Regions from separate parts of the Solibacillus sp. FSL K6-4121 genome, predicted to be linked through region 3. Evidence: predicted binding sites of a transcription regulator. Region 3 holds the regulator's gene; each other region holds the start of a gene.

What was found. Region 3 encodes CtsR, which represses protease genes until heat stress. Its sites were predicted from a motif close to ATGGTCAATAAAGGTCAAACA; they were not measured.
Positions count from the first base shown of each region.
Region 1: MHH95_RS07835 (ATP-dependent Clp protease ATP-binding subunit) is a predicted target of CtsR. The motif match lies at 1,450-1,470, and genes of this name have one in related genera.
Region 2: clpP (ATP-dependent Clp endopeptidase proteolytic subunit ClpP) is a predicted target of CtsR. The motif match lies at 4,899-4,919, and genes of this name have one in related genera.

Region 1 covers NZ_JBBOCS010000001.1:1,575,515-1,585,811, reverse strand. Annotated here, with positions in the region: gene MHH95_RS07835 (ATP-dependent Clp protease ATP-binding subunit) at 1-1,431, opposite strand, end outside; gene MHH95_RS07830 (metal-sulfur cluster assembly factor) at 1,811-2,119, opposite strand; gene MHH95_RS07825 (serine aminopeptidase domain-containing protein) at 2,182-2,937, opposite strand; gene MHH95_RS07820 (Cof-type HAD-IIB family hydrolase) at 3,048-3,854, shown strand; gene MHH95_RS07815 (alpha-amylase family glycosyl hydrolase) at 3,933-5,384, opposite strand; gene MHH95_RS07810 (YisL family protein) at 5,645-6,013, opposite strand; gene MHH95_RS07805 (fumarylacetoacetate hydrolase family protein) at 6,130-7,032, opposite strand; gene MHH95_RS07800 (DUF418 domain-containing protein) at 7,163-8,338, opposite strand; gene addA (helicase-exonuclease AddAB subunit AddA) at 8,350-10,297, opposite strand, start outside.
Region 2 covers NZ_JBBOCS010000001.1:177,533-187,829, reverse strand. Annotated here, with positions in the region: gene MHH95_RS01010 (NUDIX hydrolase) at 212-682, shown strand; gene rapZ (RNase adapter RapZ) at 688-1,578, shown strand; gene MHH95_RS01000 (gluconeogenesis factor YvcK family protein) at 1,583-2,557, shown strand; gene whiA (DNA-binding protein WhiA) at 2,606-3,547, shown strand; gene MHH95_RS00990 (HPr family phosphocarrier protein) at 3,727-3,984, shown strand; gene clpP (ATP-dependent Clp endopeptidase proteolytic subunit ClpP) at 4,216-4,809, opposite strand; tRNA gene MHH95_RS00980 (tRNA-Arg) at 5,007-5,078, shown strand; gene MHH95_RS00975 (basic amino acid ABC transporter substrate-binding protein) at 6,085-6,864, shown strand; gene MHH95_RS00970 (amino acid ABC transporter permease) at 6,894-7,595, shown strand; gene MHH95_RS00965 (amino acid ABC transporter ATP-binding protein) at 7,596-8,318, shown strand; gene MHH95_RS00960 (basic amino acid ABC transporter substrate-binding protein) at 8,467-9,252, shown strand; gene MHH95_RS00955 (Parvovirus coat protein VP1-like protein) at 9,511-9,771, opposite strand; gene MHH95_RS00950 (Zn-dependent hydrolase) at 9,936-10,297, opposite strand, start outside.
Region 3 covers NZ_JBBOCS010000001.1:766,160-776,456, reverse strand. Annotated here, with positions in the region: gene MHH95_RS04000 (aldehyde dehydrogenase family protein) at 1-786, shown strand, start outside; gene MHH95_RS03995 (acyl-CoA thioesterase) at 853-1,344, shown strand; gene MHH95_RS03990 (globin-coupled sensor protein) at 1,445-2,758, opposite strand; gene MHH95_RS03985 (acyltransferase) at 2,926-3,138, shown strand; gene MHH95_RS03980 (DUF4870 domain-containing protein) at 3,260-3,565, shown strand; gene MHH95_RS03975 (CtsR family transcriptional regulator) at 3,742-4,206, shown strand; gene MHH95_RS03970 (UvrB/UvrC motif-containing protein) at 4,219-4,761, shown strand; gene MHH95_RS03965 (protein arginine kinase) at 4,758-5,855, shown strand; gene MHH95_RS03960 (ATP-dependent Clp protease ATP-binding subunit) at 5,852-8,296, shown strand; gene radA (DNA repair protein RadA) at 8,445-9,818, shown strand; gene MHH95_RS03950 (acetate uptake transporter) at 9,910-10,297, opposite strand, start outside.

The sequences.
Region 1 (10,297 bases), 810 kb from region 3:
TTGTTCCGCTAGTGCTTTTGCCAATTCTGTTTTACCGACACCTGTTGGTCCTAAGAACAGGAAGCTTCCAATTGGCTTATTAGGATCCTTAATACCGGAGCGGGCACGCCATACCGCCTCTGCAACATACGTGACTGCATCATCTTGTCCAACGACACGGTCATGTAATGTATCTTTTAATCGCAATAACTTTTCACGTTCCCCTTCAACAAGCTTCGTTACCGGAATACCTGTCCAGCGGGATATAATTTTTGCAATTTCATCTTCCGTTACTTCTTCGCGTAGCATGCGGTTGCCTTCCGAATCTTTAAGCTGCTTTTCCAATTCTCCAAGTTCTTTCTCCAGTTGCGGGATTATACTGTACTGCAGTTCACTTGCCCGCGCTAAATTGTTGCCGGACACGAACAGTTGATCACGTTCTGCTTCATATTTTTTCAGTTTATCTTTTTTATCGCGTACAATTTGCAAACCGTTTTTCTCAAGTTCCCATTGTTCTTTCATCGATTGCATTGAAGCTTCTAAAGTATCGATTTCATTCGTAAGGATTTCCAGGCGTTTTTTACTCGCATCATCCTTCTCTTTCTTCAATGCTTGTTGTTCAATTTTAAGCTGAGTAAGTCGGCGTGTTAATTGATCGAGTTCCTGCGGCATTGAATCGATTTCAATTCGAATCATGGCACATGCCTCATCAACTAAATCTATTGCTTTGTCCGGTAAAAAACGGTCTGTAACATAGCGATTGGCTAGTTGTGCTGCTGCAATAATGGCGCGGTCATGAATACGAACACCACGATGATGCTCTTCAAAACGGTCTTTAATACCACGTAGAATGGATACTGTGTCCTCAATAGACGGTTCACGTACTAGAACTTGCTGGAATCGACGTTCCAAAGCAGGATCCTTTTCAATATACATACGATATTCATCCAATGTCGTCGCACCGATACAATGCAATTCCCCGCGCGCAAGCATCGGTTTGAGCATATTTCCTGCGTCCATGGCACCATCACTTTTTCCGGCACCTACAATTGTATGAATTTCATCAATAAATAAAATGATACTTCCATCTGAATCTTTCACTTGCTTTAACACCGATTTCAAACGTTCTTCAAATTGACCACGATAAGAAGCGCCTGCGATGAGTGCACTCATGTCCAACTCATATAACTGCGCATCCTTTAACCCTTCCGGCACATCTTGTCGTACGATCCGTTGAGCTAAGCCTTCGACAATAGCCGTCTTCCCAACACCTGGTTCGCCAATCAATACAGGGTTATTTTTTGTTTTGCGCGATAAAATCCGGATAACATTGCGAATTTCTTCATCACGTCCAATAACCGGGTCCATCTTGCCATTTTTTACTTGTTCAATTAAATTACGTCCAAATTGTTCTAAAGGCGGACGATTGTCTTGTGTTTGGTTAAATTGCATATATTGTATCCTCCCGATAGTTTGACCTTTACTGACTAATTTTATTATAGGTCAAAATTAGTCAACTCACAAATTTTTACACTCCCTTTTTAGGTACGTTCTTATATTTTTGTATATTCGATAAAATATACCTTAATAATTAAGTAAAACGAAATAACGACTCATATTTGTGTAACAAATGGCATTTTAGCCTTAATATTTTAGAAAAGCATTTCATTAATAATTATTTGATGTTAAACGCATATTTAAACTGGATTCCAATGGAAAAATAAAAAATCACCCTCGACTATCGTTATAGTGAATAATACGGACTTTTTAATCTTAACTTAAAAAAAAACGATTATTTTGCTTCTGCAAAATAATCGTTTTAATATTTTTATTAACGGATACCTAAAGCCATTTTTGCATAGCGTGACATATTGTCCTTAGACCATGCCGGTTGCCATACGATATCTACCTTTACCTCTTTTACTTCCGGTAATTCACTTAAAGCTGTCGTTACTTGGTCAACGATTACTGGTGCAAGTGGACAACCCATTGATGTTAATGTCATTGTAACAATCGCTAAGCCCTCTTCTGTTAAATCCACTTCATATACTAAACCTAAGTTGACAATATCGATGCCTAGCTCAGGGTCAATTACGTTTTCCAATGCTCCGTACATGCTGTCTTTCATATCTTGATCAATTGCCATTTTTTTATTTCCCCTTTCGACATAGTGTTATCGTCTATCATAGCAGAACGAATGCTTTATGCCAAACGTTGTGCAATGAAATCCGTCACTTGTAAAATACCATTTCTTGAAACGGCATGTCCTGCTTTTGGCTCTGCGATATATTGAATATTCGCCGCCTTTCCTTCTTTTTCAAGTTGTTCATAAAAAGGGCGACTCATACTAAATGGAACGACCGTATCTTTTTCACCATGCCAAAATATTATTGGCTTGTTTGACCACAATGATTCATGTTTTTCCATATCATATTTGCCGAGCATATCGAACAAAGCACTTTGCTGTTCTTCAGATATTGGAAGTTGAACACCCTTTTGCTTCAGTTCCTCAACTTGATGAAGCGCGACCTTCGTGTAGCTCGTTGTCCCCATACAAATACCAGCAGCCTGAATCCATGGATAAATAGTTAAGCAACCCGATGTTACAATGCCACCCATTGACGTTCCAGCAACGCCAATTTTGTCGCCTACCATTTTTTTTAGTTTCAATTCTTCATAAAGCGTATGTACTTCTTCAATCGATTTTAAAACAATTTTCCAAAAGTTATAGTTCATCTGTTCATCCGTTAAATAATCTGATCGTTCTCCATGCATGATTGCATCAGGCAGTATAACTCGGATACCTTTTTGCACAAACTGATACGCATAATGAAGATTATGTTCCTTTGCACTTAAGAACCCATGTAAAAAAATAACGACGGGTGTATGTTCGTCCATCGTTTCATCATACACATGCAATAATGGAATAGATTTCCACAACTCTTGCTTAACAATCATTTTTCTCACCTCGCCTTAACCTTATCAAAACTTCACGATTGTTTCAAAACTTTGACGAATGTTAATTTTTCACGTTACAATAATACCCATGCTAAAGGAGGCTTATTCTCATGAACGAACATTTAATAGTATTGGATTTAGACGGAACATTATTGACGGATGATAAGAAGATTTCCTCCCTTACAAAGGAAACACTGTTTAAGGCAAAGCAAGCGGGACATCAAGTAATGATCGCGACAGGACGTCCTTTCCGGGCTAGTCTTCCCTATTATAAAGAATTGGAGTTAACGACACCTATTGTCAATTTTAACGGTGCGCTTATCCACCATCCAAAAAACCCCATGTGGAAAACAATTCATACACCTGTGGATTTAAGTGTAGTCCACGATGTTGTTGAATCAGTCCATAAATATGAATATGATAATTTAATCGCCGAAGTAATGGATGATGTATATCTCCATCGTGAGGATGAAAAAGTACACGAAATGTTTAATATGGGTAGCCCTAATATTTTAATGGGTGATCTCAAACAGACATTAAAGGAAAATCCGACGAGTTTATTAATTCAGGCAGATGATGTAAATACGCCGATTATCCGTAAACATTTGCAGGATGTACATGCCGAGCTGATCGAGCATCGACGCTGGGGGGCACCTTTCCCGATTATTGAAATTGTGCATAAAGGGTTAAGTAAAGCAATTGGCATTGACTTCATTTCAAAAGAAATGGGTATTCCACGTGAGCGGATCATTGCATTTGGCGACGAGGACAATGACTTTGAAATGATTGATTATGCCGGTATTGGTGTTGCAATGAGTAATGGAATTGATGATTTAAAAAATATCGCCAACGAAATTACGTTATCTAATAATGAAGATGGTATTGCAAAATTTTTACATGACCGATTAAAACTGTAGGACACGTGACCGAATTGAGTCCAATTATTAAAAATAGCCTGGAAAAGCGAGGTATTCACTTTTCCAGGCTATTTCATTTTATTTTGCTGAATTGGCGCGGCGTTGTTTCCCACGTTTCATAATAACAATCATGAATGCCGTATAAAGTACAACAACTAGTCCAAGTGCCACAATATAGGAAGTATTAATTCCTCGCGCATCGATGACCTGATACACCTCAACCATTTCGCGGTCTAAAATGATTGTATAGTTGTTATCTTTATTTTCACGAATGATTTCACTATTGAACATCCCACGGATTTCTTTTCCTTCCCCCAGCTCTGCTACAGGGATATGGACACGTTTTGTTTTACTACTATTGTTAATTACAACAATCCATGTTTCCGTATCGGATTTCCGCTCAAATACGATATAGCCATCTTCATTTTCAAGCCACTTAAATTCACCATTACGTAATGTATCTGAATCATTTCGTAAAGATTGAAGCTTTCCAACATAATCCGCCAGTTCTGAATCTGTCTTAAAATTATAGTATTGATGCGCCTCTTCACCGGCAGTACCATTCATTGCAATTTCAGAACCGTATTGAACGACTGGCACACCCGGCAATAATAGTGTACTTGCAATCGAAATTTTACTACGTGTTGGAGGGTACATCCCTTCAGCCGTTGCAGCTAAAGTAAAACGGTCAGACCAAATTGTATCAGTCATTGTCAAAACAGGTGTGTCCGATAATGTCTCTTCAATATATGGCTCCAATACTGAAGTATCTAAATCCACATTTTTAAAAGAATTTGTAAATTTTGATGCGACATCATTATAAAATTTCGCATCAAAATCGGCATCACTTTCTGCATTTGCAATTACATAGGCACCAGTAGCTTTTAATTGCTCAATCATGCGATTTAAAAATGCTGTATCTACTTGTTCAATATTCGTTAGACGAACGCCGTCAAGTCCGTATGTATCCACAAATTGTACAGCACTGTCGATAATTTCGTTTTGTACTTCTTCATTAGTTAAATCCCACTGTATTTTCCCATCATTTGTACTTGCCACAAACCCTTGCTTTTCTGCAAGTTCATGGTTTGGGCTAACATCTGTAATAGGGAAATCAGCCATTATTTTCATCTCACGCTTTTGGTATGAACTTACCATTTTCTTAAATTCATCAGCTGTACCAAAACGAGGGTCTAATAGTGTATAGCTTGTCGGCATCGAACCGTCATATTTTTCTGTTGCAAAAACTGAGCCTACTGAAAGCATTGTATAGCCCATATTCGTCACATAATCAATCTTTTTTAAAACACCATCGAAATCTCCACCCGCAAACATTGTTGGGTCTTGGGCATTTACAGTATGATCATCGTTTTTGCCTGTTCCATTAAAAAAGCGGTCCACTAAAATGTCATATATACTTTCATCTGCAATTGTACGATTTTCTTCAGCATTTGCTAATGATGCAAATGACAATGAAGTCGAAAGTACCACACCTGCAGTAAGTGCACTAAGCCATTTATTAAATCTCAATTTATTTCCCTCTCTTTCACATACAATCCAACGTCATTTTACCAAAAAACCTATACACGTATCTATGATTACAAAAGTTATTTGTAGGAAATGCAACAAATACGTGACAAAAATGTGTATGAATTAAAGAATAGCAAATCATATTACCTTTTATACAGTTGGAGGATAAAATAGAGGGGAATGAATGATGGATAATATAAAGTTGATTAAATAAAAAGTGTGCAAAAAGTTAAATTCACTTTTTGCACACCCTGCTTTTATTAGAAGTTAATACCGATACCCATGCTCATACCTAAGTATAATGTAATTAGTAAAACGATACCGAATAGTACCCAGAACATATTAACAGATTTGCCTTTGTTTTTACGCACTAATACCATTTCCATGAATGCGATTACTAAAATACCAAATAACACTTTCATATCATAGTTCATGCCGCTTTCAGCAATTTTATCGCGCCATTCTAAGAATAATGCCAAACCAGTAATGATAACTAAAATATACATTACACGTAAAGTCATGTGAACAGCTGTTAGTTTTTTGCCTGCTAATGCAGCTACAAAAAATAGGATTAATGTGATTGCCCATGCTGTAATGTGCAAGTGTGTTGAACTTGATAAGAAATCCATGTATTTTCCACCTCTTCTATTTATTATCTACACGAAATATCCTACCATGCTAGCATGTGTAAATTCAATGGATTCGTCCAAGTAACAATAGAAAAGGTCATAATAAATGAATTATATTAAACAAATCGGTTTGCCAGAGTCCCAATACCTTCAATCGAAACCTTTACCTCATCACCGGCTTTTAAAAATTTAGGTGGATTCATTGCTTTTCCAACTCCTGCTGGCGTGCCTGTTAAAATAACATCGCCCGGCTCCAGCGTTACAGATTTAGAAATAATCTCAATAATATCCGAGACGGTAAACATCATATCCTTTGTCGAACCGTTTTGACGAACTTCCCCATTCACCTTCGTTACAATTGTTAATGTATGCGGATCTGGAATTTCATCTTTTGTAACTAAATATGGACCCATAGGACAGCTGCCTTCCAAGCTTTTTCCTAGGAAATATTGTTTATGTTTTTCTTGTAAATCACGCGCTGTAATATCATTTGCAATTGTATAGCCAAATACGTAATCATACGCCATTGCATTAGGAATATTTTTGCCTTGTTTACCGATTACAATCGCCAATTCTCCTTCATAATCAAGAGAATCCGTAAATTCTGCATGAACGGATAATGTCGATTCATCCGACGCAATTGCAGTTGGGGATTTAGTGAATACAACCATATCTTCCGGTGCTTTATCTGCACCCATTTCAACTGCATGGTCATTATAATTTTTGCCGACACACATTATATTTTTCGGTGTACGAGGAACCGGCGACAACCATTCTATATTAGAATATGCTAATTTGAATTTAGCACCATCTTCATGCTTTTGTGCTGCCTCTACTAATTTACGAACTTGCTCAACAAATTCATAGCCGTGTGCTATCCCGTCGATAATTGTTTCTGGAAAGTCTTTTAGTACATTGAGTTGTTTTTGAATTTCGACAACATCCCATACTGCCTCTTCTTTTTTCACTTTAGGGCCAAACTTTACTTGTTCGTTTACTATAAATGATAACAATTTCATAACGTGGAGCACTCCTTCTGTTTTTTTACATCATACATTAAAAATAAAATAATTGCCTTACTTTTCTGACAAAATAATATTATTCTGTAAAACTAAGCTTTCTTTCTATAAATTTACATAATAATAGGTTTTATTTCCGAGAAGCAAACTTGCCATAAGTTATTTTTTTTAGTAATGCTTCCAGTGGTCCTTGTTTAAATCTTGAAAAATATAGTTCTGCAAATAATACTTGAATGACGAAGATTCCAATTGCCATATAAATTCCCATTTGCACATCCACTTTTCCGTAAAGACCGAAACCCCATTTATAAAACAACACCGTACAAATAACAGATTGCATAATGTAAAGAGTCAGCGACATACGTCCCGCCGTAGCGATTGGAGACAGAAGCTTCACAACGAACGGTAGTTGCGTTAACAATGTTACAACCGCTATATAGCCGATTGCTAAAATAGGACCGCCAATATAGACTTGTAAATACTCATTACCAATCGTTTGAGCTCCGGCAATCGGCAGGCTTTTCACATACAGTCCGCCAGCCACACCAATTAACGCCAAAACAAACCATAAAACAATTTTTTCTTTTGCCCGTTCGATAAGACGCCATTTTGCAAGAGCAGCACCGAATAACATATAAGGCAAAATCGTAAATAATGAGGACATCCACATAAATATACTCATTTGTATTGCCAAATCATCGAGACGCTGCATAAATGCATCTGTCCAACTACCAATACCATAAGCTGTCACTGCACTTTGAATCGCATCAATATTTACAGATATTGAATCTGTAGATGTTGTAAAAAGGCCGGCCATTGCATACAAGCTTAAATTAAATCCATGATATAAAGCATTTACAGCAATTGCTACTAGTAAAAGCCAAATTGCTGGCAGGCGGATAAGTGCAATTAAAAACACACCACAAAATGCATACATTGCTAAAATATCGCCCCACCAAATCAGAATGGCATGGAACATACCAATGCAGAAGATTAGCAAGAGACGTTTTGGAGCAAATTGATAGAAATTAATGCCCCTTTCTTTTGCTTTTACATACTGCATTGCTAAACCATACCCGAAAAGCATAGAAAATAACGGATAAAAACTACTTTGAACATATATATCCAAAAGCTGTTGAAGTACAATATCCTGCACTTCACTAAACCAGCTGCTTAAATCCGCAATATGTGGCATCGGTAAATAAAAGCCAAACATATTTACTAATAGAATGCCGAGCAAACTAAACCCTCGTAAAATATCAAGCGTAGCTATACGCTCATTCGTGCCTACTGGGCGAAAATCCACCTTTTATCCCCCTAATCTATTTTCACTTCTAGTCCAATGCTATATAAATACAAAATACGTTCGCTTATTTCGATACGCTTAATGGATTGTACAGCATGCTGATAATAGTTTAATTGAATTTGGTAGGATTTTGTCATTTTTCGTTTAATTTTCTCTAAATCGCCCAAAATCATCTGTTCAATATAATCCGTTTTATAGTCCAGGAGTACCCATTTACCTTCCGCATCTTCAAATATACAGTCAATGACCCCTTGTATAATTTGTGCGTCACCGTCTTCATCCTTCAAACTCATCGTAAAAGGTACTTCTCTTAAAATTTCCTTTGCCGATTTAAAACGTTGCCCAACTTCTGTTCCGAAAAAGGCATTTACCTTTTCAGCAGATACCGCGTCCGCTTCGAGTTGTTGAAGTAATTGGCGATCGACAAGGGATTGTATAAAGTGTTCTGTTTCTTCAATTGTAGTAAAGCCATGCTGCGGGATATGCTGCATAACGGCATGCACTGCCGTACCTACTTCAGTAGCAGAAAGCTTTCTTTTTTTCTTCTCTTTTAGCATAAAGCTTGGTACTTCCGTTTTTACATAACGTTTTGCTTCGGAATTATATAAATGCTCCTCTTCCATTTGCTGTAAACCTTCCATTCGTTTAAGCTCTGAAACTGACGTTTTAGACTTTTTCGTTACAGCATTTTTGTAAGAATAAGGTGTCGTGAATCGTTCCGTTAGCAGCTGAACGATATCTTCATTTACATCTTCCTGCACTATTTCCTCTTCCGTTAGCTCCACTTCAGTTGCTGCTAAATAGTCACGATTCGGGATTACCGTAATCGACCACTGCGGTGTTGTCGTAGCTTTGTTTGAATATCCATAACTTACAAAAAGGAAGTCTTGGTGACGAGCAACAGCTGGTCCAACCCAGCTTAAATAACTATTTGCCTTTGAACGGATATATGCCGGAAGTACGGTTTCTTCCAATTCCCGGTAAAATGTCCATTCTTCTTTTTGCTTTTCCCAATCTTTGATAGAGCCGACTAAAATAAGCCGCTCTTTTGCCCGAGTCATCGCCACATACAAGACACGCATTTCCTCAGCTTTCATTTTGGCCAATTTCTTTTCCTTCACATACAAATGTGGAAGAGAAGTGGAAATAATATTTAGATCGGGATTTACTGATTTAATCGCTAATCCAAAATCCTGATCAAAAATATAGCGATTTCCTAAATCTTTCGTATTAAATGTACGGCTCATGCCGGCAACGAATACGACCGGATATTCAAGTCCCTTCGACTTATGGATTGTCAGCAAAGTCACTACGTCATCCGCTTCACTTGTGGACTTCGCAACACCTAAATCGTCTCCGCGTGAATGCATACGGTCGATAAAGCGTAAAAATCGGAATAAGCCACGGAATGATGTTTTCTCATAGCTCAGTGCTCGGTCATGAAGTGCACGTAAATTTGCCTGACGTTGCTTCCCGTTGGACATCGCACCGACCATTTCGAAGTAATTTGTATCCAAATAAACTTGCCAAACTAAATCAGCGAGCGCACCGTGACGGCTGAAGTTACGCCATTTGTCGTGCAATGCGAAAAATCTTTCCAGCTTAGCTTCTGTTTCAATCGGCATCTCGCCCATGGCTTCTTCTTTATACTGTTTTAACGCCTCGTAGAACGGTACTTTCCCATTCACTAGTCGGATTTTCGCCAATTCATTTTCCGTCAGACCAATGAACGGTGCCCGCAGAACAGAGGCGAGCGGAATATCTTGATATGGATTGTCGATTACTTTTAGCGTGTTAATCATAATCATTACTTCCAATGATTCAAAATAGCCGCCATCTGTTTCAGCATAGAGCGGAAGGCCAGCTAATTTAAATTCTTCCGCAAAGGTCGTATACCATGTACGAGAACGCATTAATACGACGATATCCCGGTAGCTGACTGAACGCATCGATTTTGTT
Region 2 (10,297 bases), 590 kb from region 3:
ATAGATACTCAGCCCTCAATCCTTTATTTACTAATGGGACAAATGGTACGAGTACTTTTACGTAATGCCTGGGACAAGGTATAATAGAAATATAAGCATTAGGAAAAGAAATTTAGCGTACAATAGCGTGAGAGGCTATCTGTACTTTATGTGGATTATCTTGAAAGTCATAAATTGATATCCACAAATGAAAGAATTGAGGTGATTACGTATGCAGCGTATTACAAATTTACTTGCAATAAAAGATGGCAAAGTGCTGTTGCTCCAAAAACCGAGAAGAGGTTGGTTTGTTGCGCCCGGCGGCAAGATGGAGCTGGGAGAATCCATCTATGAATCAGCTGTTCGCGAATTTCAGGAAGAAACGAATTTAAAGCCTGAAAATGTTCATTTAAAAGGCATTTATACAATGGTTATAAAAAATGGAGATACAGTCGTAGATGAATGGATGCTCTATACATTTATTGCAACAGATGTAGAAGGAACACCGTTTGTGGAAACACGTGAAGGCATTTTGGACTGGTATCCAATAGAGCAATTAAACGACCTTCCGATGGCAGCAGGTGACCGCACAAATTTATTATTTGCAACAGCAAGCCAAGGAATGCAATATGGTACATTTGAATATACAGAGGATTTTGAGCTATTAAGTGAAACCATTCAACACTCGATAGAACAAAACTAGAGGAGATGAAACAAGTGGGTAGTTCGAGCTTTACACATGAGTTAGTTATTATTACAGGAATGTCAGGGGCGGGCAAAACGGTCGCAGTTCAAAGCTTTGAAGATTTAGGCTATTACTGTGTTGATAATTTACCACCGGAACTTTTGACTACTTTTTTAGCACTAATGAAAGATTCCGAAAAGAAAATTTCACGTATCGCGGTCGTAATGGATTTACGTGGGAGAGAATTTTTTGGGTCGTTAATTGAATCGCTCGATGCGTTAATGAATGAAGAGGACATTTTACTCCGGATTTTATTTTTAGAGTCCGACGATGCCACTTTAGTTCGACGTTATAAAGAATCTCGTCGTTCACACCCACTTGCAACACAAGGCTTACCATTGGAAGGAATTCAACAGGAACGGGAATTACTTTCTGAGGTAAAAGGCCGTGCAAAAACAATTGTAAACACATCTAAGTTGAAACCCCGGGAATTACGCGAACGCATTGCACAGGAATTTTCAAATATGAGCAGCCCGACTTTTTCACTTAATATTATGTCATTTGGCTTTAAGCATGGCTTACCGATCGATGCCGATTTAGTGTTTGATGTACGTTTCTTGAAAAATCCTTATTATGTTGAGGAATTGCGTCATAAAACCGGTCTTCAGACAGAGGTTTCTTCCTATGTGCTTGCAACAGAAGAAACACAGCAGCTCATTGCCAAGTTAACGGACTTGTTTACGTTTATGATTCCACATTATCGCAGTGAAGGAAAGTCGCAGTTAGTAATCGCATTTGGCTGTACAGGTGGACAACATCGCTCGGTAACACTCGCTGAATACTTTGGCAAACTGTTAGCAAAAAATGATCAAGTCATCATTTCACATAGAGATATCAATCATAGAAAGGATTGATTAAATGAAGAAAAAGAGAACACGTATCGTCGTAATCGGTGGGGGCACGGGGCTTTCTACGATATTACGAGGTTTAAAACAGCATCCTTTTGATATTACAGCCATCGTTACGGTAGCAGATGACGGTGGCTCTTCTGGGCGTTTACGAGATGACTATGATATTCCGCCTCCAGGGGATGTGCGGAATGTGATTGCAGCATTGTCGGATGTAGAGCCTTTAGTTGAGCAAATGTTTCAATATCGCTTTTCGCAATCCAATGACCTTGACGGACATTCTTTAGGCAATTTAATGCTAACAGCTTTAACGGAAATTACAGGTGATTTTAACCATGCCATTGCAGAAATGAGTAAAGTTCTGAATGTGCACGGAAAAGTCATTCCTGCTGCAAATAAAAAAGTGACATTACATGCTGAATTAATGGATGGTTCAGACATTATCGGGGAATCGAAAATCCCGTCTGGCCATGCACCAATTAAGCGTGTGTATTTAGAGCCGAGCAATTTAAAACCGTTGCCAGCTGCTGTTCACGCAATTGAACGCGCGGATTTTATTTTGATTGGACCAGGCAGTCTTTATACGAGCATCATTCCGAACTTATTAGTTAAAGGAATTGGCCAGGCGGTAATTCGTGCAAAGGGTGAGAAAATCTATATTGCTAATTTAATGACCCAGCAAGGTGAGACAGGTCAATATACAGCCTCACAGCATATTGAGGCCATTCATGCGCATGTAGGGGAACCGTTCATTCAATCGATACTGATTAATGAAAAAGAGCTTCCGTCGTCAGTTTATGAAAACTATCGTGAAGAAAATGCCGAGCCCGTAAAATTTGATATAGATAGAATAAAAGAGATGGGCATTAATATTATTCAAAAGGAAATTGCACTTATCCAAAATGGGACAGTACGTCATGATGCGAGTAATTTAGCGGATTGGCTGTGTGAATATACAATACTAAAACAACAAACAATGAAGTAATATTACTTGTAATCACTACATAGTTTGCTAGGAAAGGGGGAGCACATAATGTCATTTGCATCTGAAACAAAAAAGGAACTGACACAGGTTGAAGCGGATGACAGTTGTTTGAAGGCTGAAGTGTCCGCCCTTATACGAATGAATGGTTCGTTAAGCTTTGCGAATCGTCAAATAAGCTTAGATGTTCAAACAGAGAATGCAGCTATAGCACGTCGACTATATATCATTGTAAAAAGGCTCTATCCATATAATGTAGAGCTTCTTGTGCGAAAAAAAATGCGCCTGAAAAAGAATAATGTGTACATATGCCGTGTTCGGGAAGGTGCCCGTGAAATATTGGATGATTTAGAAATTGTATCGAATTCTTTTGAATTTAATCATACGATTTCAAAATCGATCATTCCGCGAAACAGTGAGCGCCGTGCCTATTTACGTGGGGCATTTTTAGCAGGCGGATCAGTTAATAACCCGGAGACTTCCTCTTATCATTTGGAAATCTATTCTTTATATAAGGAGCACGGGGAAGCGTTGGCACAGCTAATGAATCGCTATGATCTCAATGCAAAAACAATCGAACGAAAAAAAGGCTATGTTACTTATTTAAAAGAAGCAGAAAAAATTTCGGATTTTATGAATTTAGTCGGTGCTGTACAGGCAATGCTAAAGTTTGAAGATGTACGAATCATAAGAGATATGCGTAACAGTGTAAATCGTATCGTCAACTGTGAAACGGCTAACTTAAATAAAACAATTGGCGCGGCACTGCGGCAAGTTGAAAATATCCGCTATATCGATAATGCAGTGGGACTTGATCAATTGCCCGAAAAATTACGGGAAATTGCCCGTCTTCGAGTCGAATATCAGGATGTCACATTAAAAGAGCTTGGAGAGATGGTCTCAACAGGCGTTGTAAGTAAATCAGGCGTTAATCATCGTTTACGTAAAATCGATGATATAGCGGAGGCCCTCAGACGTGGTGAAAAAATTTAGTGGCATTGGCTACGTAGAATTTTGGAATGAAACTTACGATTTAAGTACATTTATGCTAATGTATAGGTAATAATGGTAACGATTTCATGTGTACCGGAATCTATTATTGTTCTTTTCGAATAATTCCGATAAGATAGATAAAAGTAGCGATGAACGGTTGTGAAAGGGAGTATATCAAGATGATCGAAAAACAAGTAGAAGTAAAGCTGAAATCTGGCTTACAGGCAAGACAAGCTGCATTATTCGTACAAGAAGCAAATCGTTTTAAAGCAGACGTTTTTTTACAAAAGGATACGAAAAAAGTTAATGCAAAGTCGATCATGGGGATTATGAGCTTAGCTGTGGCTAAAGGTACAGTTGTCACATTATGTGCTGATGGTCACGATGAAGAAAAAGCCATTAATGCTCTCCAGCTTTTAATCGAAAAAGCAAACTAACTTGAAAAGCACAACCAATTCACAGGATGAACGGGTTGTGCTTTATTTTTTTTGTGGGCGAGTGGCGATTAATTGAAGGAGATTGACGAATAAATTTTTCTTTGTGGCGATTATCGTTATTGAATTGACGAATAAATTTAGGTTTTTGGCTATTAAAATAGAGCGAGTGGCGAATAAAACGTTGCATTAAAAAAAGCACACAGGATTAACTCCTGCATGCTTCATCGTACATTATTTATTTAATTGGTTACGCTCATAGATTTTGTCGATAAGACCATAATCTAATGCTTGCTTTGCAGTCATGAAGTTATCACGATCTGTGTCGCGCGCTAATGTTTCGTATTCTTGGCCAGTGTTCTCAGCCATGATGCGGTTTAATTTTTCGCGTAAATGTAAAATACGTTTTGCTGCGATTTCGATTTCAGTTGCTTGACCTTGTGCACCGCCAAGTGGTTGGTGAATCATTACTTCTGCATTCGGTAATGCAATTCGTTTACCTTTTGCGCCAGCAGAAAGTAAGAAGGCACCCATTGATGCTGCCATACCGATACAAATTGTTGAAACATCCGGCTTGATGAAGTTCATCGTATCGTAAATAGCCATACCCGATGTGATAGAACCACCTGGTGAGTTGATGTATAGGTAGATATCTTTATCTGGATCTTCTGCTTCTAAAAATAGTAGCTGTGCAACGATTGAGTTTGCTACGTTGTCATCGATTCCGCTACCTAATAAGATGATGCGGTCTTTTAATAAACGTGAATAAATGTCATATGCACGTTCCCCGCGATTTGTTTGTTCAATAACTGTAGGAATTAAGTTCATTGAATAATCCTCCCTTTGTTAAAGCTTTTATTCGCATTCTTATGCTGAAAAATGGAAATCATTTCAGCTGTAAACCTATCATACACGTATTAGTCAGTTATGGTCAAATATAAACTCTGACTTTTGCTATTGAAAATCTGGCGTACCATCTGTATAATGGGAAAAGTTGAACATATACTTATTTTACTTATTAATATGTCCTCGTGGTGTAATGGATAACACTTCAGATTCCGGTTCTGAGGCTGGGGGTTCGATTCCCTCCGAGGGCGTCTTTTTTTATTTGCGAATAATTAAGTATTAGCGTTCTTTAATAGGATGATAAGCATTTTAATTCCATTATTTAACATTCGTTTTAGGCACTATACTATAAATTTCCGAATTCTGTATAATTTAAACGCACTTTTAAAAAATATTTAAATTCTTTAAATGAAATTTATAATTTAGACTTGAAAAAAGAGAAGATAATTAGTAAATTATTAAAGGTTATGTTTAAGCGATACTATATTATCATGTCCAATAGGACGCCATTTTACTGTTTTCATATACTTTTCTATATCAATTGTAGAAAAATAGCATAATCGTTATTGCTCTACAATGGAGGATGGATTTTTTAGTAGGATAGAAGGAATCACTGTACCGGTTCCTTTTATCCTTCGTTCATTCTTAAACCAAGACTACTTACGGGAATCCCGTGAAGTAGTCTTTTTTTATACCCTAGTTTGGGTTTATCACCTTGAATTGGGGATGACAAAAGGTGATGGGAGAGGGAGATTGAATTGCATCATGAAATAAATAGCGGAAGGAATTTCCTTTATTTAGAAAATGATATAAAAAATTGCGAAAATAACGGGAGAGATTTCCGTTATTGGCCTAAAAAACATGGAATTTCGGAATTTTATTTAAAATAACGGTAAAACGTTCCCTTATTTATTCAAAAAATGTACTTCATCATTCAAATAACGGTAAAGTCTTCTCTTATTTCAGGAGGTCGCTGGCAATCACATGTTATGGTAATGAATCCAAATTTTTAAAAAAGAGAGAATAAAAATACAGAACTCATCGTATAAAGAAGATTTAAAAACAATAATTGTATAATAATTTAATGAATAAATATTAAAAGATATGAAGATTTCTTATCATTTTTGTTATAAAAATTCATCATACTGCAATAATAATCAATTTTTTAAAAATTAAATGTTGTATATTAATTGGGGAATTAATATAATTGAACAAGATATTAATTAAAAAATTAAAAACTCCAGGAGGATATTTATAATGAACGCTAGAAAATTACTTAAATGGGCAGCCCCTTTAGCAGCAGCTTCAATGATTTTAACAGCATGTGGAGCAGATGAGAAAACATCTACAGGGGATAAAGAATATACAAAAATCGTAGCAGGTACAGAAGCGACATATGCTCCTTTTGAGTATTTAGATGATAAAGGAAATGTAGTAGGTTTAGATGCTGATATTTTAGCCGCAATTGGTGAAGAGATGGGTGTCGAAACAGAAGTTAAAAATGTTGGCTGGGACTCAATGATGAGCCAAGTGACAAATGGTGAGATCGATATGGGTGCAGCAGCAATTACGATTACAGATGAGCGTAAGCAATCATATGATTTCACAGATCCGTACTATGAGGCGACATTATTAATCGTGACAAAAGAAGATTCTTCAATTGAATCATTAGAGGATATTAAAGACAAAAAAATCTCTGTACAGATTAATACAACAGGTCACAAAGCAGCACAGGACTTACAAGGCGTTTCAAGTTCAAAAATTTTAGCTTATGAAAACTTTTCAATTGCACTAACAGAAGTATTAACAGGTGCTTCAGATGCGGCGATCGGTGATAATGCGGTTATTTTAGAATACTTGGAGAAAAATCCGGATTCTGGTTTAAAAGCGATTGAAGACGATTCATTTGAAAAAGATTACTTTGGTTTCATGGTGAAAAAAGGTAATACAGAGCTATTAAATATTTTAAATGAAGGTCTGGACAAAATTAAGGCTAACGGAAAATTAGCTGAAATTACGGGTACAGAAATCGAATAAGCTATTTTTAATTTATTGGAGGGTTTCAGATGGAGTTTTTTGATTTTTTCCGTTGGGAAATTATCTGGAACTACCGTGAACTATATGCAAAAGGACTTTGGGCAACCATTGTTCTAACCGCATGTGGTTATATTGGTGGTATCATTTTCGGTCTACTATTAGGGTTAGGCCAAGTTTCGAAAAAGAAATTAATTTACTGGCCGGCTAAAATTTATGTAGACGTATTCCGTGGTACACCATTGCTAGTGCAATTATTATTAATTCACTTAGCTGTTATTCCAACTATTTTTGGTTCATCACAAGGTTGGTGGGTATCGGGTATCGTAGGATTAATTTTAAATAGCGCGGCATACAATGCGGAAATTTTCCGTGCAGGGATTCAATCAATCGATAAAGGGCAAATGGAAGCAGCAAGGTCATTAGGTTTAACGCATAGTCAGGCGATGCGCAAAGTCATTTTACCTCAAGCATTCCGTCGTATGATTCCACCACTGGGGAATGAGTTTATTGCCTTATTAAAAGATTCATCGCTTGTAACGGTTATTGCCGGTGCAGAAATATTATACGTGAGTAAAGTCGTTGCCGGAACGTATCAGCGTTTCTGGGAGCCATATTTATTTGCAGCGTTCTTATATCTTGTATTAACGTACGCCGTAACGAAGCTCATCGCATTTATCGAAAAGCGGGTCGATATCAATTACAACCCACGTAAGAAAAAGGAGCGCGCGTAAATGATTAAAGTAGAAAACTTACACAAGCATTTTGGCAAGCTCGAAGTGTTAAAGGGTATTGATTATGAAGTTCATGAAAAGGAAGTTGTGTGTGTGATCGGTCCATCCGGATCTGGTAAATCGACTTTCCTCCGTTGCATGAATTTACTGGAAGAAGTAACAGATGGCGCGATTTATATTAATGGTGTCAAAATTAATGATCCGAAAACAAACATCAACGATATCCGAACAGAAGTAGGGATGGTATTCCAGCAGTTTAACTTATTCCCGCACATGTCGGTTATTGATAATATTACGATGGCTCCGATGCAAATTCGCAACTTAAATAAACAAGATGCCGAGAAATTGGCAATGGAGCTACTTGATAAAGTTGGGTTGCGTGAAAAAGCGGATAATTACCCGCAGCAATTATCAGGTGGGCAACAACAGCGTGTTGCCATTGCACGTGCTTTAGCAATGAAGCCAAAAGTGATGCTATTTGACGAGCCAACATCAGCGCTCGACCCTGAAATGGTTAAAGAGGTTTTAGAAGTAATGAAAAACCTTGCCAAAGAAGGGATGACGATGGTAGTTGTCACACATGAAATGGGCTTTGCGCGTGAAGTTGGTGACCGCGTACTGTTTATGGATGGTGGCTATATTGTAGAACAGGGCCATCCGGAAGAAGTATTCGGCAATCCTCAAAATGAACGTACGAAGGCGTTTTTAGGGAAAGTATTATAGAGATAGAAAAAAGCTATCTTTTACTATATTAAAATATAGTTGAAGATAGTTTTTTTAATATAAAATATCGGAAAATTCGAAATAAATGTTGTATTACTATATTCAATAAATGTATAATTATAACATAAAATGTATAGGGGGATTTACAATGTCGAATAAGAAATGGTTAACAATGATGCTGCTTGTGGCATTATCATTAGTTTTAACTGCATGTGGTACTGGGGATAAAGAAACTTCCGGTGCAGATGCGGAAGGTAAATTTTCCAAACTATTAGTCGGCACGGAAGCTACTTTTGCTCCGTTTGAATCGATGAATGACAAAGGGGAAATTGTCGGAATTGACGTTGATATTATGAACGCAATCGGTGAAGAGATGGGTTCGGAAATCGAATTTAGAAATGTAGGTTGGGAGCCGGTATTCCAACAGTTAAAGAATGGTGAGTTGGATTTAGGGGCATCAGGCATTACGATTACAGATGAGCGTAAACAAACATTTGATTTTACAGATCCTTATTACGAAGCGACATTAATGATTGTCGTAAAAGAAGATTCACCAATTACGACATTGGATGAATTAAAGGATGAGAAAATCTCTGTACAAATTAATACAACAGGTCATGAAGCGGCGAAAAAACTGCAAGGTATGACTAGCTCGAAAATTTTAGCTTATGAAAACCAACCAATTGCCTTCCAGGAAGTAATCAATGGGGCAACAGCGGCTGCAATCGGTGATAATGCTGTAGTAATTGAGTACTTAAAAAACAATCCTGACTCAGGCTTAAAAGCAATTGAATCAGATCAGTTTGAAAAGGAATATTACGGCTTTATGGTGAAAAAGGGGAATACAGAGTTACTTAATCTTTTAAATGAAGGTCTTGCGAAGATTAAAGAGAATGGTAAGCTTGAAGAAATTACAGGCCAAAAAATCGACTAAAAAACATGGCTGCCTTGCATACATATGCAAGGCAGTTTTTTGATTGATGGTTACAAGTTGAATGGCTTGAACAGATGTAGAAACTTTAGTAGATAGGAAAGAAACTTATTGGTAGTGGATACTTTATGAAATTGATTGGAATGGAGGGGCGACTCCTACGGGAATAGCGTGACGCCTGAGACTACAGGCTCAGGCCACGCCCGTGGAAAGCGTCCCCGGAATGGAAATCAATTTTTTGCTGCCCACTCTTTTTTAACACTATAAAAGATTATTTTTAACATGGATGGCTTTAGAGAATAGTCTTGCGTCTCTGCCCATTTTAGTGGGAGCATATTTGTATTGACTTAAACATTGTTGAAATATCGCATCGCAGTAGCGTTTATCATATCCGTAGTAATAGCATGCATCATGGTGCAGACAGCAGTTATCTACTGCATTTGTTGGTGCACCGGGACCGGAACAGCCTGGTCCGCAGTATCGGTAACCAGGGTAACAAAAACCAAATGCAGGGCGTCTCATTACTTTTATCTCCCTTCTTTTTAATAGTTACCATATAGTATGATTTCCTAAATAAGAAGGGGAGGGCTAATCTATTTATTACTAGGTGAAAACAATGCATAAGGCCCTGCTTGATATTAGTTTAAAAGCAGATTGGAGAGAGGCGTTAGTTTAGCCTCTTCTCGTTAGTTCATACTAGCGGACTTCACGGGTAAAACTGCACTTTCTGCGATTTTTAAAACGGCATTTACAAGAACGTCCGCACCTTTTGAGCATTCTTCATAAGAAGTATACTCATCTTCACGGTGGCTATAGCCGTTTTTACTCGGTACGAAAATCATTGTGGATGGAATATATCCGGCAATAAATTGTGCATCATGACCGGCGCCACTATACATTTGTTGGCTTGAATATCCTAATTCATTTACGCTTGCTGCTACGGCGTGTATTACTTCCGGTGCGAAATGAACCGTATCGCGGCTCCATAGCTTCGTATAACTAAGTTGGCAGTTTTCTATTTCCTTTGGCAGATCGAAAATGATTTGTT
Region 3 (10,297 bases):
CTTGTGACACATCCGCTGGTGAAAAAAGTTACATTTACTGGTAGTGGGCCGGTTGGACTGAAAATTAAAGAAAAGGTCGGCTTACGTAAAATTACATTAGAGCTAGGTTCAAATGCTGCATTAATTGTAGAGCCTTCAACACCAATAGAAAAAGTTATAGCGCGCTGTGTAGGCGGGGCATTTGGCTTTGCGGGACAAGTCTGCATTTCTCTACAGCGTGTATATGTTCATAGTTCTATTTACGAGCAATTCACGAAGTTGTTTGTTGAAGAGACAGAAAAGTTAGTAGTTGGAGATCCACATGATGAACAGACAGATGTGAGTGCCATGATTCACCCTGATGAGGTAAAACGTATTAAGAATTGGATTGAAGCCGCGAAACAACAAGGTGCGGTTGTTGCAACAGGGGCGGAATTTACGGATCGTACATGCTCGCCAACTGTTATGACAAATGTGAAGCCGGATATGAAAATTGTATGTGAAGAAACCTTTGCGCCTATTGTTTCAATCGTTCCATATGAAACGTTAGACGAGGCAATAGCGCTCGTAAACGAATCAGATTTAGCCTTAAATGCGGGTATTTATACAAACGTTTTCACAGATGCTATGAAAGCAGCAGAGGAGATTGAAGCAGGAACGGTAGTTATTAATGATGTTCCTACATTCCGCGTAGATAATATGCCATATGGTGGTGTAAAAAATAGCGGCTATGGCAAAGAAGGTATTAAGTATGCTGTGGAAGAAATGACAGAGCTGAAATTTATAACAATGAAGCTGACATATTAAAAATTCAAACTAGCACTTTGCCCTATCGAATAGTAACATGGAGTGTAGTTAGAAAGGAGGATATTTATGAAAACTACTTTACCAATGAGTTATTCAAAATCTATCCAAACTCGATTAGTACTACCTCCTGATACGAATCACCATCAATCTATATTCGGGGGAAAAGTATTAGCATATATTGATGAGATTGCGGCAATTGCAGCAATGAAACATTCTCAGGGAGAGGTCGTCACAGCATCTTTCGATTCCGTAGATTTTGTCTCACCAGCATATGCAGGTGATATGATAGAGCTAGAGGCAGTTGTTTCTGGGACGGGACGTACATCAATGGAAGTGTATGTACGTGTAGTTTCTAGGAATGTTAAAACTGGTGCAAAAAAGTTAACGACAGAATCTTTCGTGACAATGGTTGCAATTGATGGAAATGGCAATCCGAAAGAAGTACCAGGTGTTGAACCGGAAACGGATTTTGAACGTCATTTATTTGAAACAGGTCCTATTCGTCAAGAACATCGAAAGCAAAAGCGGGTCTTATCAAAAAATCGTCTGCTTAAATGACAATTTAGGAATAATCAAATGAGGCAGTGATAAAGGGAAACCTTTTACCACTGCCTCTTCATTTTTCTTAATAGCTAATTAGAACACCGCTAATTGAAAATTAGTTATTTAATTCATGAACGATGCGCAACAACGAATCAGAAGAAGTTGAGACAAGATTTGTTGTATGTGTTAATCCCGTAATGACAGAGGATATGGTATGAATGTCTTCATTAGTATTTTCATATTTCTTTTTAATGCCGGATACAGCTTCTGTAATAGAAGTAAATGAATCCGCTAAATTTTTTTGAGTATCGACACTCATTTTGACCTGCTCATCGACACTCGAAACAGAATGAGACATTTGGGTAATACTGAGCTCAGTTTCTTTAATTAATTGCGACACATTTTGAACTGCTTTTTTCGTTTCTTCTGCAAGCTTTCGAACTTCATCCGCTACGACAGCAAAACCTTTACCATGTTCTCCCGCACGGGCAGCTTCAATAGATGCATTTAACGCTAGTAAATTCGTTTGATCAGCGATACCTGTAACTAACCCTACGATATCAGCAATTTTTTGAGAGGATTGACGAAGTGTAACCATTGAAGTTTCCAATGTCTCTACTCGGTCTAAAATCGTCGTCATAATTGCCGTTTGACTCACTAAATAGGTTGTGCCGGTTGTCGATTTGTCTTCTGTCTCCGCGACTAAATTTAAACCTTGCTCTGTATTAGAAGCGATTTCTTCAGATTGGCTGGCTATTTCCTGTAAAGAATCGTTTGTTTCATCACTAATGCTATACAATTCCTGCGCGGTATTTTGAATGCGGTCGATTAGTTTTGTTTGCAATTCTACATTTTCCAAACGAATGCGCTGTTCTTCCTTTTCATAAGCTTCGATAACAAGCTGCTGTTCGAGATTAATAATTTTCGAGAAAGCATTAATGGCTTTGCCCATTTCTAAGTTCGGCATATCAATCTTTTCGATAAACTCAATAAATGTCGTTACTAAGGATTGGAACGAAGCGATATACCATTTTGATTTTAAACCAATTCTGACATGTACATGTGCAATTGTCTGACGCTCTTCTAAGTAATGCGAATCAATTGAAGCTTTAAAAATACTTTCTAAATGTTTGTATAGAGTAACTTTTAATCGGTCTATTTTACTTGTATTATTTATAATATCAGTAAGCTCCGTGCTTAAACTAATTGCTGCATAGAACTGTTCCACCATAGTAGGAATGATTTCTGGTGCAAAGGGCTCCAGCTGTTTGATTATGGCTAAGTCATCGTTTGTTAATTTTAATAATTGAAGCTGTTTATTTAAATCGGGATACTTCGAAACATCTAAAGAAACTTCTTGAGAATATTTATCTATATCAAAGTAAGGTTTTTTCGAAACTTTAGTCGCTCTTGCAAATAGAATGCCCATACTATTCCTCATTTCATTAATTTTCCAACTATTACAATCTTACTGTTTTTTATTGGTATTATCATTATTATTTCGGTATAAATTCTTATTATTGAAGAATTTGTAATTTAAAATTAAACGAGGTATGATAGAAACTAACAAAAATAGATTCAAAGGGCGTAGAAAAAATGAAATTTCATAAAGGTCGTTTAAAATTTGTTATACCATTGTCATTAGGGGTTGCAATTGCTTCTTATATTATGTTAGTCAATAATTATGCAGAAGTAGGCGACCGTGATCGAATATTGATTGTGATAGGAGCTACCATTTTAACAGCTATAATTTCGTATTTTTTATTTCCTCAAGAAGGGGATAACCCGGATGATAGAGGTCCATATTAATCAGAAGTTTATTCTCTAAGAAATCTCGATAAAAGAATCGGGATTTTTTTATTCCTGCTATGAAACTTTTATGAATATTATTCGTAAATAAGTTAACAATACAAAGTGAGGTTGATAACAAATGGAATCTAAATGGTCAAAAATTATTATACATGCGAGTGCCTTTTTTGCTCCTTTCTTAGTACCGATTCTATTTTTCTTAATAACTACTGAATCCGAAGTAAAACGTACTGCAATGCAAGCATTACTATTCCAAGTTGTATTTGGTATTTTATTAACAATTGCAGGGATCTTCACAATTGTGTTAATCGGTTTACCATTCTTATTGGTGTTCTTCATAATCTTCTGGGGTGCTCCAGTGATAGGAATTATAAAAGCATTATCAGACCAAGATTGGAATTATCCAATTGTCGGTCGTTGGGTCTAAGATTAAGCGGTCGAGTTTGTACAAAACAAACTCGGCTGTTTTTTTACATTAATAGGGATTTATTGTTGTGATTTAGGGGAAACTTAAGTAAGAGCAAATAGTTGCATTACAAAAAATAAATATTGTATATTTAAGTCAAAGATAGTCAAAGTCAGTTGATGAGAGGTGAGAACAGCATGAGGAATATATCTGACATAATTGAAGGGTATTTGAAGGAAGTTATTGAATTAGATGGACAGGGACATATTGAAATAAAGCGAAATGAATTAGCGAAGCAATTTTCCTGCGCTCCTTCCCAAATCAATTACGTCATCAATACGCGTTTCACGACCGAACACGGATACTATGTAGAGAGTAAACGCGGGGGTGGCGGTTATATTCGAATTTTGCGAGTAACAATCCACTCAAAGAAAAACTTATTAGATGAAATGGAAACACAGATAGGGAATGCCATTGCACAGACGAATGCAGAGCATATTATTTATCGATTGTTGGAAGAGGATATTATTACCGAGCGTGAAGCAAGCATTATGAAAGTAGCCCTCGATCGTGTCACATTACAGGTAGGTTTACCACTCCGTGATCAGTTAAGGGCACGCATTATGCATGCAATGCTACAAACGATTTCTTTTGAAAAGTAGAGGTGTAAATATATGATATGTGAGCATTGTAAGCAGCGTCATGCAAATGTAACGGTAACACAAGTTCACAACGGTCAGAAAGTGGAACGTCACTATTGTGAAGTATGCGCTACACAATTCCATCCATTTCAATTTGATGTGAGTGAAGAGCCAACATCTCTTCAACAACTAATATCGAATTGGTTCAATTTTGTACCAGTGAACGCAAAAAAAGAAAATGCAACGAAACAGCCTACTACTCAAAAGGCGTGTCCTTCTTGTGGGTTTACGTACCGACAATTTTTAAAGCAAGGTAAATTTGGTTGTGGTCAGTGTTATGAAACATTTAGCGAGCAATTACCACAGTTGCTTGAGCGCATTCAAGCAGGCACACAGCATGTAGGGTACGAAAAAAATGCCCCATCAAAAGAAAAAATTGAACAACAAATTAACGAACTCCGTACATTATTACATCAGGCAATTGCTGAGGAACGCTTTGAAGATGCAGCCTCGATTCGTGATGAAGTCCGTGAATTGGAAAATAAAATTAAACAGGAAGGAGAGGGGAACGCATGAACATCGAGCATTTTCTAACGAATGCTAGTCCAAGCTGGATGCAACATGAAAGCGAATCGGATATCGTCATAAGCACACGCATTCGACTTGCTCGTAATATTGCCAATACTCGATTTCCGATAAGTTTTACAGAAGAAGAGGCACAGGTAGTCGAAGATAAAATGATGAAGGTGCTACTATCTACAGACGTAAACCCTTATCAATTTTCCTACTTCCAAATAAAAGATATGCCTGTATTACAGCGTCAAATCTTAGTGGAGAAGCATCTTATAAGCCCTAACTTGGCGCGAAGAAAAAAAATAGGATCATTTTTTTTAACAAAAGATGAATCCATTAGCATATTAGTAAATGAAGAGGACCATATTCGAATTCAGAGCCTGACACAAGGTATGAACTTAAAAGAAGCCTTTCAGGAAGCTAGAACAATTGACCGCTACTTGAGTAAGTCAATCAACTATGCATATGAAGACCGATATGGATACTTAACAAGTTGCCCGACCAATGTTGGAACGGGACTTAGAGCCTCTGTCATGCTTCATTTACCAGCACTTACGATGACTAAACAAATGAATGCCTTAATTCAGATGATGACAAGATTAGGAATGGTAGTGAGGGGTATATATGGAGAAGGAAGTGAAAATTTAGGTAATATTTATCAAATCTCTAATCAAATCACTTTAGGTAAATCTGAAGAAACAATTTTGCAGGAGCTTCAAGAAGTAGTAGAGCAAGTTATACAAAAAGAACAGCTTGCTCGGAAGAATTTGTTGATGCGAGCGCCTTCAATATTAGAAGACCGTTTAAGTCGCTCACTTGGTACATTGAAGTATGCAAAAATTTTACCGAGTGAAGAAGCCGCAAGCTGTTTATCCAATGTCCGTCTTGGGGTAAGTTTAGGATTATTAGAACCTATTTCACAGCGTAAATTAAATGAGTGCATGCTTTTAATGCAACCTGGACTCATTCAGCAATATATTGGTACTACTTTGCAACCAGCAGAGCGCGATATGTATCGTGCAAAGCTTTTACAAGATAAGTTAAACGAGCAAGATGAAGCTACAAACAATGGGGAAAAAGGAGAGGATTTTTTATGATGTTCAATCGATTCACACAACGTGCTCAGAAAGTATTACAACTTGCTCAAGAAGAAGCAATTCGCCTTAAGCATAAAGAAATTGGAACAGAACATATTTTACTTGGCTTAATTCGTGAAGGTGGCGGGATTGCCGCAAAAGCATTAGAAGCAATTAATATAAGCCCTCAAATGATTGAAACAGGTATAGAGGAATTAGTAGGAAAAGGTACCGAGGAAGTTGGGCCTATCGTACATTACACACCGCGTGCTAAAAAAGTAATCGAACTTTCATTGGATGAATCACGTAAATTAGGTCATGCATATGTAGGTACAGAACATATCCTATTGGCATTAATTCGTGAAGGAGAAGGTGTTGCAGCACGTGTATTGGCTAACACAGGTGTAAGTATTAATAAAGCACGCCAACAAGTTTTATTACTGTTAGGAAATAATGATGCCAATAATAGTGGAACGTCAAATATGGCGCAAACTGTAAATACACCGACGCTGGATAGTTTAGCACGTGACTTAACAGCAGTTGCCCGAGAAGGTTCACTTGATCCTGTCATTGGACGCTCAAAAGAAATTACACGTGTCGTGGAAGTATTGTCACGCCGTACGAAAAATAACCCAGTACTAATCGGGGAGCCAGGTGTCGGTAAAACAGCCATTGCTGAAGGATTAGCTCAGCAAATTATTAATAATGAAGTACCTGAAACACTACGTGACAAACGTGTTATGACACTTGATATGGGTACTGTAGTAGCAGGTACAAAATACCGCGGTGAATTCGAGGATCGTCTGAAAAAAGTTATGGATGAAATTCGCCAAGCCGGCAATATTATTCTGTTCATCGATGAGCTTCATACACTTATCGGCGCAGGTGGTGCAGAAGGTGCAATTGATGCATCTAACATTTTAAAACCATCTTTAGCCCGTGGTGAATTACAATGTATCGGTGCCACAACACTTGATGAATATCGTAAATATATTGAAAAAGATGCCGCATTGGAGCGTCGTTTCCAACCTATCCAAGTTGATGAGCCGTCTGTTGATGAAACAATCCAAATTATTAAAGGCTTACGTGACCGTTATGAAGCACATCACCGTGTGAAAATTTCGGATGAAGCAGTAGAAGCGGCGGCGAAATTATCAGATCGTTACATTTCAGACCGTTTCTTACCGGATAAAGCAATTGACTTAATTGATGAGGCAGGTTCGAAAGTTCGTTTACGTTCATATACAGTACCACCGAATTTAAAAGAATTGGAAGATAAGCTAGAAGGCATAAAATCTGAAAAGAATGCTGCTGTTTCAGGTCAGGAATTCGAAAAGGCAGCAGCGTTACGCGATTCGGAGCAAAAGCTAAAACAAGAGCTGGAGCAAATGAAAAAGGAATGGAAAGAAAAACAGGGTAAAGAAGAGTCGACAGTATATGTGGATGACATTGCCCAAGTTGTTGCAATGTGGACTGGAATTCCGGTTTCTAAAATCGCACAAGCAGAATCAGCGAAATTACTGAACCTTGAAGAAGAATTACACAAGCGTGTAGTCGGTCAAGGTGAAGCGGTGGAAGCAATTTCACGAGCTATTCGTCGTGCACGCGCGGGATTAAAAGATCCTAAACGTCCAATCGGTTCATTCATCTTCCTTGGTCCTACAGGTGTCGGTAAAACGGAACTTGCACGGGCGCTGGCAGAAGTAATGTTCGGTGATGAAGATGCGATGATCCGTGTAGATATGTCAGAGTATATGGAGAAACATTCGACTTCACGTTTAGTTGGTTCACCTCCAGGCTATGTGGGCTTTGATGATGGCGGTCAATTAACGGAAAAAGTTCGTCGTAAACCATACTCAGTTGTATTACTTGATGAAATCGAAAAAGCACATCCAGATGTATTCAACATCTTATTGCAAGTACTGGAAGATGGTCGTTTAACGGATTCAAAAGGTCGTGTTGTAGATTTCCGTAATACGGTAGTTATTATGACATCAAACGTTGGTGCGGATGCATTGAAATACCGTAAGCATGTTGGATTTAGTGCAGGATTAAATGAATCGAAAGATAAAGATATGAAGGGTACAATGCTGGAAGAACTGAAAAAAGCATTCCGCCCAGAGTTCTTAAACCGTATTGATGAAATGATTGTGTTCCACTCATTAGAGAAAGTTCACTTAAAAGAAATCGTATCATTAATGGCTAACTCTTTAACAAACCGTCTTAAAGAGCAAGAAATTGAGCTGCACCTTACAGATGCTGCACTTGAAAAGATTGCTGAAGAAGGCTACGATCCACAATATGGTGCTCGCCCATTACGTCGTGCATTGCAAAAACATGTGGAAGATCGTTTATCTGAAGAACTGTTAAAAGGGACATTAGATAAATCGCAAACAGTGGTACTTGATTATGTAAGTGATGAGTTTATCGTCCGTACTCAAGAAAAAGTATCATCAAATTAATGGAATAAAAAGATGAGGTAGGTTAATTCCTGCCTCGTCTTTTTTTATCCATTTTTGAAGCCCAAAATGAATTTTACGACTGATTAGTGGGTATTCGATTTTGTTTCGTGTACAATTATAGGAACAAACATTCGAAGGAGCTAGCAAAATGGCAAAAAAGAAATCGAAATTTATGTGCAGCAGCTGTGGCTATGAAGCGGCAAAATGGATGGGGCGTTGCCCAGGGTGTGGCGAATGGAATACGATGAATGAAGAAGTCGAAGTCATCACAAAAGGGCCGCGTGGTGCGTTCCAGCATTCTACAACCGCTACAAAGGCAACACCTATTATTCATGTGGAGGTACAGGAAGAAACACGTATTGCCACAGAAATGAATGAATTTAATCGCGTTCTAGGCGGCGGAATTGTCCCAGGCTCACTTGTTTTGATAGGGGGAGACCCGGGAATAGGGAAGTCGACATTACTATTACAAGTATCTGCTCTTCTTTCTAATCAAGGAAAGCGTGTGTTATACATTTCCGGCGAGGAATCTGTACGTCAAACGAAACTAAGAGCCGAACGCTTAGGAGTTCACACTCCAGAGCTTTATATTTACTCGGAAACAAATCTGGAATTTTTAAATCAAACAATTGATGAAGTACAACCGAAATTTGTTATAGTCGATTCAATTCAAACAGTACATCATCCAGAAGTAACGAGTGCGCCGGGGAGTGTTTCTCAAGTACGTGAATGTACAGCAGAATTAATGCGTATTGCGAAAACGAAAAACATCGCGATTTTCTTGGTTGGTCACGTTACAAAGGAAGGTCAGATTGCAGGGCCGCGTATTTTAGAACATATGGTAGATACTGTTTTGTATTTTGAAGGGGAGCGTCACCATAACCACCGTATTTTACGGAGTCAAAAAAACCGTTTTGGTTCTACAAATGAAATTGCTATTTTTGAGATGCTCCACGGTGGATTGAAAGAAGTATTGAATCCGTCTGAGCTGTTTCTACAGGAACGTTCACAAGGTGCACCAGGCTCGACAATTGTGGCGTCAATGGAAGGGACACGACCAATTTTGGTGGAAATACAGTCACTTATCACGCCGACAAGTTTCAATTATCCAAAACGCATGGCTACAGGGGTTGATCAAAACCGTGTGCAGCTTTTAATGGCAGTATTGGAAAAACGGATGGGTATGATGCTTCAGGCACAGGATGCCTATATTAAAGTTGCCGGTGGTGTGAAGCTGGATGAGCCGGCAATTGATTTAGCGGTATTAACGAGTATTGTTTCGAGCTTTAAAGATCAAACGGTACGCCCGACTGATTGCTTTATTGGGGAAGTAGGATTAACTGGGGAAGTACGCCGCGTTTCTAGAATTGAACAGCGTGTACAGGAAGCGGCAAAGCTAGGGTTTAAACGCGCATTTATTCCAGCCTCCAATATTGGTGGCTGGGAGTTCCCTGCAGATATTCAAGTAGTCGGTGTTGAAACAATTAGTGATGCACTTCGGGAATCTTTTCAAAATTTATAATACACTTATTATCATGCTCTTTGCAGATAAAAAAAGCGTCGCAAATGTTAGTATACATTTTGCGGCGCTTATTTTGTCCAAGTCCTATGAATTATGCTTTTACAGTTTTATCTTTCTTTTCAAATGCTTCTCTTGTGAAAATGCCAAAAGGCTTTCCAATCGGTAAGAAGTTGAAGCCGAAATGCTTGTTTAATACATTAGCCCCTGCACCGTAAAGTGATAAAAGCGCAATAATTAATTCAGAATAAGCGGCTAATAAATGCATACCATGTTCCATTATGCCAAATGAGCTTAAAGCCAAACCGATAAATAGTAAATCAATCATTACAAAGATAGAAAATAAAACTTTATTTGTTTCAGCTGCACCAATCGTCATAAATAGGGTAAAGATTAAATACCCTAGATACACAACGCCAAGCTGACGTGTATCAACAGATGCTTGCAATGCTTCACCGAACACACCGGCTTGAACGAACCAG